3 regions of the Haloimpatiens massiliensis genome follow, and region 2 is predicted to be linked to each of the others. Evidence: riboswitches for the same ligand, from Rfam matches in the RefSeq annotation. Region 2 holds a riboswitch; each other region holds the start of a gene.
What was found. Region 2 has a riboswitch for lysine ahead of kal (3-aminobutyryl-CoA ammonia lyase). Riboswitches for the same ligand answer to the same signal wherever they lie in the genome.
Positions count from the first base shown of each region.

Region 1: another riboswitch for lysine. It lies ahead of C1715_RS06385 (Na+/H+ antiporter NhaC family protein); the one in region 2 lies ahead of kal (3-aminobutyryl-CoA ammonia lyase).
Region 3: another riboswitch for lysine. It lies ahead of lysA (diaminopimelate decarboxylase); the one in region 2 lies ahead of kal (3-aminobutyryl-CoA ammonia lyase).

Region 1 is NZ_LT854639.1:194,903-198,121, reverse strand. Features, by position in the region: gene C1715_RS06395 (tetratricopeptide repeat protein) at 1-842, shown strand, start outside; gene C1715_RS06390 (DUF2284 domain-containing protein) at 839-1,435, opposite strand; lysine riboswitch at 1,714-1,894, shown strand; gene C1715_RS06385 (Na+/H+ antiporter NhaC family protein) at 2,057-3,219, shown strand, end outside.
Region 2 is NZ_LT854637.1:90,640-93,858, reverse strand. Features, by position in the region: gene kdd (L-erythro-3,5-diaminohexanoate dehydrogenase) at 1-49, opposite strand, end outside; gene kce (3-keto-5-aminohexanoate cleavage enzyme) at 63-884, opposite strand; gene kal (3-aminobutyryl-CoA ammonia lyase) at 1,007-1,387, opposite strand; lysine riboswitch at 1,476-1,655, opposite strand; gene C1715_RS03645 (small, acid-soluble spore protein, alpha/beta type) at 1,868-2,095, opposite strand; gene C1715_RS03640 (DegV family protein) at 2,280-3,152, opposite strand.
Region 3 is NZ_LT854639.1:257,873-261,091, forward strand. Features, by position in the region: gene C1715_RS06615 (bacteriohemerythrin) at 1-158, shown strand, start outside; gene lysA (diaminopimelate decarboxylase) at 358-1,647, opposite strand; lysine riboswitch at 1,919-2,086, opposite strand; partial or broken gene C1715_RS06625 (polysaccharide deacetylase family protein) at 2,567-3,219, shown strand, end outside.

The sequences.
Region 1 (3,219 bases), on a different contig from region 2:
ATAATATGATAAAACTATCTATATATAGTAATGTTGGAGATTTTCATAATGGACAAAAGGTAGAAGAAAAACTTAAAGAAAAGTATAAGGATAGTTATGTAGCTAATCATTCTATAGCCTGGTACTATTTAAAAAAGGGGCAAAAGGATAAAGCAAAGGAATATTGTTTAAAATCTATAGATGAGAATTCTTTATACACAGATAATTATGGATATTTAATGCCAGAAATATTAGGTGAAGATAAAAATAGTAACTCTATTGTTGCCTATTACACTGAGGCTTTTTATAGAGAGCCTTTTAACTATAATGTAATGATGAATGCAGGAAATTATTTTTGGAGTGTTCAAGAAGATATAGAGAATTCTATAAAATACTATGAAATTGCAGAAAAATTACAAAAGGATAATAGTGAAATTAAATATAATATTGCTACTATATATCTAGATAGTAATAATTCAAAGGGTGAAGAAATTTTAAAGCAGTGTATTAAATTAAACCCAACAGAAACTAAATATTATAGAACTCTTTCAGTTTTCTATTTTTATAAAGGAAAATATAAGGAGGTAAAGGAACTTTTAGATAAGGCCTATAAGGAAGATAAAGAAGATATCTTAACTTTAAACAATATAGCTGTTTATTATATAATTGGAGCATCAGATGTAGAAAAGGGATTTTCTACTATGAATAAGGCATATGAAAGTGGAAAGAAGATTAAGGGTTATCCATCAAGTTCCTTTGATATTATAGAAAAAAACTTCGAAAAGATTAAGAAAATACATGATCAATATAAAAGTGCAAATAGCGCTACTATTGAAATTCCTGAATTAACTTTATTTTATTAAAGATGTAGTGTAATATCTTCTATTGAAAGCTTTTTCTTTGATAAAAGAGCATATATAGACAAACAATATGGTGGGAGAGAATCTCCTGTAAATACTATTTTATCCTTTAGAATGTTTTCAGTTATAGATGAAACCTCAAAACCCAAACTTTCCAAGGAATATCTTAACTTATCCTTGTGGAGGCAAGGGTTATTTTTTTGTCTTGAACACTCAGTGCATAAAGTACATTTACCTCCTAGAAGTATTTTGGAATCAGTGAATAAATTTTCCACAGAAAACATTTTTTTATCAACAATTTTTCTTAAAGAATAGTATATGTTTGTGGATATGTGAATATTATCAAATTTGTTTAAAATAAGCTTATTTATCTGATCTTGTATATTACTGTAATTTAATTTAGCTCCTATTATATATGCAAATTTATATTCATTTATATATTCTTCTTCAGAAAAATCATAAGGTGGGCAAGACCAAACCTTTTGGTAATTTGGACAGCTTTTACAATATCCTCTTATAGTAGATTTTTTAAAGAATTTTAAAAGCTCATCTATGGTGGTTTCTACTATTTTATAATTTATAGGTAAATCAGTCATTTTAAATCACCCCTTGTAATTTTTTATTAGCAGTATATTATTAAGTATACTACTTTTTATATATAATTAAAGAATTTTAGGCGCATTCAAATAAATAATAAGTCAGTATGCTAGTCTATTTTGCGTCATACTGCGTCAGCAGAACCCGCAAAATGCAATATACTAGAAGTAAAAAACTCTTGACATAGATGGTAAAGCTTATTATAATCAACACATAGGTAAATGCATTTACATAAGTTTTAAATAAAAACAAATATAATTATTTTCAAGTAAATATTTGTGAAAATAGAGGTGCAGTGTTTAAGAGTATTGCTACAGAGGTAAGCACTATGAAGTAGCAGGAAAGGAAATACTGCCGAAGCTTGGAGAGGATGCTTAAAATCTTCAATGCTGGGGATACATAAAATATGTGTATCACTGTCACAAGTAAGCAATTATTTGTGGAGAGCTATTGGTCAACAATGTTTACGCGTTAAGGAATTTTAAATGAGAACATTTTATATTGTTTTGCAGTATGTAGTTCTCTTGCGTATCCTAATGTGTATTCGGCCTTGAGTTTAGCTCAAGGCCTTTTTTAGTTGTTCACTAGTTCTCTTCCAAAACTAATAGGAGGAGAAGAAAATGAGAAGAAAAGGATTTTTATTTGTACTAATTACATTTATTATGATTTATTCAGTAAATTTAACTGTTTTTGCTGAGGAAGTGGATAAAGCTGCTTTAAATGCTCAGAAATTTGGATTTTGGACATTAGTTCCACCAGTGGTGGCAATAGTACTTGCATTTATAACTAAAAATGTAGTTTTGTCTTTATTTTTAGGAGTATTTTCTGGAGCGATTTTACTTGAACTAAACGGGGTTAATATTTTATCTGTAATACCAAATGCATTTTTAATGGTTGTAAATGAGATTTTAAAATCTCTTGCAGACCCTTGGAATGCGGGAATAATACTCCAGTGTTTGACTATAGGAGGGCTTATAGCTCTTATATCTAAAATGGGTGGAGCAAAGGCTATAGCAGAATCTTTGTCCAAAAAGGCAAAATCCCCTGTAAGTGTTCAAATTATTACTTGGATTTTAGGAATATTTGTATTCTTTGATGATTATGCCAATTCACTTATAGTAGGACCTATAATGCGTCCAGTGGCGGATAAGATGAAAATATCTAGAGAAAAACTAGCTTTTATAATAGATGCTACAGCAGCGCCTATAGCAGGTATAGCTCTTATATCTACTTGGGTAGGATATGAAGTTAGCTTAATAAAAGATGGTTTTCAACAAATAGGAGCAAAGACCAACGCATACAACGCTTTTATTTCTACTATACCATATAGATTTTACAATATACTAATTTTATTATTTATAGTATTTACAGCTATAACTCTTAGAGAATTTGGTTCTATGCTTAAGTTTGAAAGAGATGCTAGAAATAGAAGTGAAACAGAAGAATTAGATAATATAGATTCTAAAGAATTAGAGCCTAAGGAAGGAATTAAGTTAAATGTTTGGAATGCAATAATACCTATTTTAGTATTAATAGTTGGAGCTTTTATAGGATTTTACTTAAATGGATATCATGCTATTATGGCAGGAGAAGATAAAGCACTGATAGATCTATTTAATACTGCTCCTGCATCTTTTGCAGCTATAAGGGAGGCTTTTGGCGCATCTGATGCTAGTATAGTTTTATTCCAATCAGCTTTATTTGCAAGTATTGTTGCTATATTTATGGGAGTTGCGCAAAAAATATTTACAGTTTCAGAGGCCATAGATACATGGGTTGAAGG
Region 2 (3,219 bases):
CTTGTGGCTCAAGTACTCTGTGAGAACCGTATTTGCATCCTTTTTTCATAATGAATCCCCCTTTATTTTTTTAATCCTAATATTTCTCTTGCTTCATCTGGTGTAGCTATTTCTCTTCCAAACTCTTTTGCAAGTCTGACAGCTTTTTCTACAAGCTCTGCATTAGATTTAGCAAGTACTCCCTTTGATAAATAAATATTATCTTCATATCCAACTCTTACGTGGCCACCCATTAGTATAGCCATCACTGCCATTGGGAATTGATTTCTCCCTATACCAGATACTGTGAATGTGGAACCTTCTGGTATACTGCCTGCCATAAATACGAGATCTCTAGGCTCTGCACTTATGCCTCCATTAACACCCATAACAAAATTAAAATGCATTGGAGTCTTTATATATCCCTTTTTACAAAGTCTTTTAGCCATATCTATCATACCTTTGTCGAAAACTTCTACCTCTGGTTTTATTCCTAGAGCTATCATTTTTTCGCCAAATTCTTTTATTGTATTTTCAGTATTTACAAATATATCATCTCCCCCAAAATTACATGTACCGCAATCTAATGTAGCCATTTCGGGATTTAACTCTGTAGGTTGAAGTCTTTCAGCATTTGTCATGCCTACAGCTCCTCCAGTAGATGGTTGTATAATTACATCTGGACATCTTTTCTTAATTTCATCTATGCATGCCTTAAATCTTTCTTTTGATTGTGTTGGTGTGCCATCATCTTCTCTGACATGTAAATGGATTATACTTGCTCCTGCTTTATAAGCCTTTTCTGCTTCATCTCCTATTTCCTGCACAGTGTAAGGTACTGCAGGATTGTGTTCCTTAGTAACTTCTGCTCCACATATAGCTGCCGTTATTATAAGTTTTTCCAATGTATACACCCCCAAATTAGTGAGCTAGTGGTCTAGTGAACCAGTGGTCTAGTAAAACTTAACCTTATAGCTAATTACTACACTGGTATACTAGCTTACTAGCATATTATTATATTATTTTTTTACTTTCTCTGTTTTTCTTTTGGAACTACGCAAGTTCCACTGGCTTTACATACAACTATCGGTTTCTCTAAAACCTCTGCTGCTGAATCATTTAAGTCTGTTCTTGGTATTATAACCTTTCTTGCTTCAAAAACCATTTTCCTTGATGTGTTTCCTTCGCTTACTATTTCTCCCTCTGCCTCTATATAATCTCCTGCATAAACTGGTGCTAGAAACTCTACACTGTCGTAAGCTCTAAATAACCCTTCATCTCCATCATGTCTTATTAATAGTTCTGTAGCCACATCTCCGAAAAGCTGTAGCATTCTTGCCCCATCTACTAGATTTCCACCATAATGAGCGTCATGACTGCTCATTCTCATTCTTATTAAAGCTTTCATTTACATACCCCCAAGAAATATTTTATTAGCACTATAAAATATAAAGAGCTATTTATGCAATGAAAAGATTATATGCTCCCCTTTTCATTACATAAATAGCTCTTCACAACAAGAGTCATGACAATTAAGAAATATTTCCACTTCTTAACCAAAGGCATACTTAAGAACAAATAAACCCTTTCGGCAGGTAAACCCTTCATTTTTAACTTTGGAGGTTCTTCTCCTTAACATTTAAAAATTACCGTAAACCCGCTCCTCTATTTATGTACATTTTTTTAAGTTTGTTTTTTAATTCACAATATTATTATAATATTACTACTTATGGTAGTCAATATATTTTTCAGAAAATTAAAATGTTTATCATTATTTAGAATACATTGATTATTAAATAAAATAAGGATATAAGCCTATGTATTATGCTTATATCCCATACTTATATATACACTGTAATTAGTGATTTTAATTCTTTATATTTTTAATTTATTTTTTTCTCATTCTTTTTTCATTAGCGCTTTCTTTTTTACCTAATTTTTTTGATTCACCATTTGCACCTATTTCCTTTGACATTTCAACTTCCATGTCTCTCATTTCTGACTTTGTTTTTGGATTTACCTTCTTGTTATCCTTATTATTTTTATTGTTTTTATGTGCCATGAATTTTGTTACAGATGATGCCAAGCAGAGTACCTGTAACATTCCTCCCTTCATTTATGATTTTTATTTTGTAGCCACTTTCTCTTATAAATATATATTCCTTGGCATTTCAACGTGACTATAAACCATTAATTTTAATTTACCCTAAAAATAAAAAAGTATACATAAAAAATAGTTGCCCTGCTTTTACATATGCTTTAGGCAACTACTATCAACATTTTAAATTATATATAATTTTCTAAATTTCTCTACCTTTTCCTATAAAACATAAAGATAGCATGTCCGGCCCTGTATGAGAGGCTATAACTGGACCTACAAAATTTATCATAGTTTCTTTAACACCAAACTCTTCTTTAACTGACTTCTCTAAATATAGTGCATCCTCTAAGCAATCTCCATGACTTATCATAATTCGCTGATCTCCAGATTCTACAATCCTTTCTTTAAACTTCTCTAAAAGGTACTTTATAGCCTTCTTTCTTCCCCGTACATTTGTAACATTTACAAGCTTTCCTTCATTGTTTATAAATATAATTGGATTTATTTTCATTAATGTACCTATGGTAGCAGCAGTAGCAGATATCCTTCCCCCATACCTTAAATGCTTCAAAGTTCCTACCATAAACCAATGATTTATATTTAATTTATTACCTTCAATCCACTTTATTATTTCTTCCTTTGAGCACCCTTTTTTCATCATTTCTACTGCATTATATACCAATATGCCTTGGCCTATACACGCACTTTTACTATCTATTATAGTAATATCTGCATCCTTGTATTCTTCCAGTACACTTTCTCTAGCCATACTAGCACTGTTTACAGTACCACTTATACCAGAAGACATGCCTATATATATAATGGACTTATTTCCCTTAACAAGCTTAGTAAAAACTTCAGTAAACTGGTATATATTCACTTGAGAAGTAGTTGGCATTTCTCCATTTCTTAATCCATCATAAAATTGTCTATAAGTAAAGGTTTTTCCAAAATCATCTTTATAGTCACATTTATTGAAATGACAAGTTAGACTTACAAAGGGAACTTTATTTTCTTCAATATATGATAAAGGTAAATCACAACTTGAATCAGTCATTATTATAACGCTCATACGACCTTCTCCTTTTATGTAGATTTATTATTATATAATTACATTATATAGGAATTCTATATAATTT
Region 3 (3,219 bases), on a different contig from region 2:
ATTTTGTAAATAAAATTAAAGAGATTGATTTCGACAAAATTGATATAAATCAAGATAAATACATACTTGATATATTAAATTTCATAATTAACTGGATAACCAATCACATTATTTCTAAGGATAAACTTATAAAGGAACCTTCTAAAAAAAATCTATAAGTTTTTTAAGTTTTTTAAGTTCATAAAGTTTAAAGTTTATAGGGATAATTTAAATTTATTTATAGGGACGGTTAAGAATTAATAAATTAATTCTTAACCGTCCCCTTTTTCTTTTTGCCTTTTATTCACTTTTTATTTTAAGCTCTCTTAATAACTTCAATAAATATCGACAAATATCGGCAGGTGCCTGGCACCTAACTTATATTTCATTAGAAATCAATTCTTCATAGGATTGTCTTTTGCATATAATTCTATCTTGCCTATCTTTTATAAGAACCACTGGAGCTTTCGGTATTTTATTGTAATTACTACACATAGAATATCCATAAGCTCCAGTAGAAAATACAGCTAATATGTCTCCACTTTCTGCTCTAGGTACTTGGACATTACTTAACAATATATCACCAGATTCACAGCATTTACCTGATATAGTTACGGTTTCCTTATCTTGTCCAACCACATTATTTGCAATAACACATTCATATTGCGCATTATAAAGAGCTGGTCTTATATTATCTGACATACCCCCATCCACCGATACATATTTTCTAATTTCTGGTATGTCTTTTATAGCTCCAATGGTGTAAAGAGTAATTCCAGCATTACCAGCTATACTCCTGCCAGGTTCTATCACAAGCACTGGCTTTTTTATATTTAACTGGTCACAGGTTATTTCTGCTTTATTTATAATTGTACTACAGTATTCTTTAATAGTTTTAGGTTCATCTCCTTCTGTATAATATATTCCGAACCCTCCTCCTAAATCCAATTCCTCTATCTCAAAATTGAATTGCTCTTTTATACCTTTAATAATATTCAGCATTATTTCTACTTCATCTTCAAAAGGCTGCAAATCAAAAATTTGCGATCCTATATGGCAATGTAATCCCCTTAAATACACATTAGACAGCTCTATTGCTTTTTTAACAGCATCCTCTGTACCATTATTCATCATAGTAAATCCAAATTTAGAATCAACTTGCCCTGTTTTTATATAATCATGGGTATGTGCTTCAATCCCAGGTGTTATTCTAAGAATAACATTTTGAGTTACCCCATATTTTTTAGCTATATAATTTATTTTTTCCATTTCATAAAGATTATCTACTACAAATGTCCCTACACCATATTTTATACCCATTTGTATTTCTTCATTAGTTTTATTATTTCCATGAAAATAAACCTTACTCATAGGAAATCCACTCTTAAATGCAGTATACAATTCTCCACCAGATACTACATCAAGGCAAAGCCCTTCCTGATTAATTATCTGACACATAGCAATAGTCAAAAAAGCTTTACCTGCATATGCTACTTTGTTTCCTTGACTAACTCTAAAATTATTATAGAATTCTCTGCAATTTCTTCTAATCATATTTTCATCCATAACATAAAGTGGCGTACCATATTTCTCAACTAACTTTTCGCAACTTATTCCTTGAATAAATAATTGGTTATCAATAACACTCATTCCATTAAAAATTTTCATTTGTATTCCCTCCTATAGTTTGTGTTAGTTGACTAGGATACCACAGGATGACTGCTTTTTCTTAAAGTTTACTTTGTGGTAATTAATTTTCATAATTAACTTTTAGCAATCAATTTTTAACATTTAATTTTTCTAATCTTATATTATTAATTGTTTTTATTAATTACTTTTTATCAATTATTTTTATTAACTTCTTTACTAACTTACCAAAAAATAAATGCAATGAAGGAACACCTTCATTGCATTAAACTCAAAAAAATAGCAACTTTGTGTACCTTGTAGCTCTCCACTCTTACTAAGTGACAGTCTTACATATATTCTACGCAAAACCAGAAAGCATTTTTGCTAATAACTTTCTTCGGCCATGCCTCCTTTCATTATTCTTCAAAGCTTGCAGCTCCAAATAATTACTATTAGACACAGCACCTCTACCCTAGGTAACTAACTATAATTTAATTTTATTAATCTTATTAATTTTAAAACTTATTAAAAAATATACTATCACATTTATTGTTTGAATGCAAGACAAAATTCTTAACTGTCCCTTTATCTCTCTTTATCCCTTTCCTTTATCTACATAATATTAGTTGTGCACATAACACATAATATTAATTGTATTAATTAAATGGAATAATTTGCACAGATAGGTTCATTGCGAGTATAATATTCTTGGATTCTTAATATAGTATGGATTCTTAATATAAAAATGAGGTGAAATAAAATGAAAATTTCTAAGAAAATTCTTATGATACTGTTATGTGTGATGATTACAGCGCTATGCGGTTGCAAAGAAAAAAATAATAAAACTGTGTACAATAATAATCAAGAAACATCTATGAAATCAACAGAAGAAAAAAACAAATTAAATAAAGATAATAATAATCCACAAAAAGATACTAAAGATACTGTGAAAAAAGATATGAAAAATAATCTAAATAATAAAAAAGAAAAAGATTTTCCAAAAAACATTCCCTTAAAACACAATAATGAAGATATCTGTATACTTATGTATCATTCTATCGACTATGAAAAAAACAATAATTTAAGAATGCCTAAAGAAAAATTTAGTGAACAAATGAAATATATAAAAGATAATGGCTATACGACTCTTACAGTTAGTCAATTGCATGATTTTATAGAAAAGGACAGTCCTATACCTAAAAAATCTGTAGTTATAACGCTAGATGATGGATACGCAGATAATTATACTAATGCTTATCCAATACTAAAAAAATATGGCATAAATGCTACTATATTTGTAATTACCGATTCTATAGACAAAGATAATTCCTACTTAAACTCAAAACAAATAAAAGAATTACAAAATAATGGAATTGACATACAAAGTCATACTACAAATCATCAAGAACTACATAGACTTCCTTATGAAAAGCAACTGTAAACTTTAAAAGACTCTAAAGAAGTATTAGAAAATTTATTAAATAAAAAAATAACCTGTATAGCTTATCCATGTGGTAAATATAATAATGATACCATAAGAGCAGCTAAAGAAGCCGGATATACCATGGCTCTTGCAACAGGTGGTAGACTTGGTAAAAAATCCGATGGCAT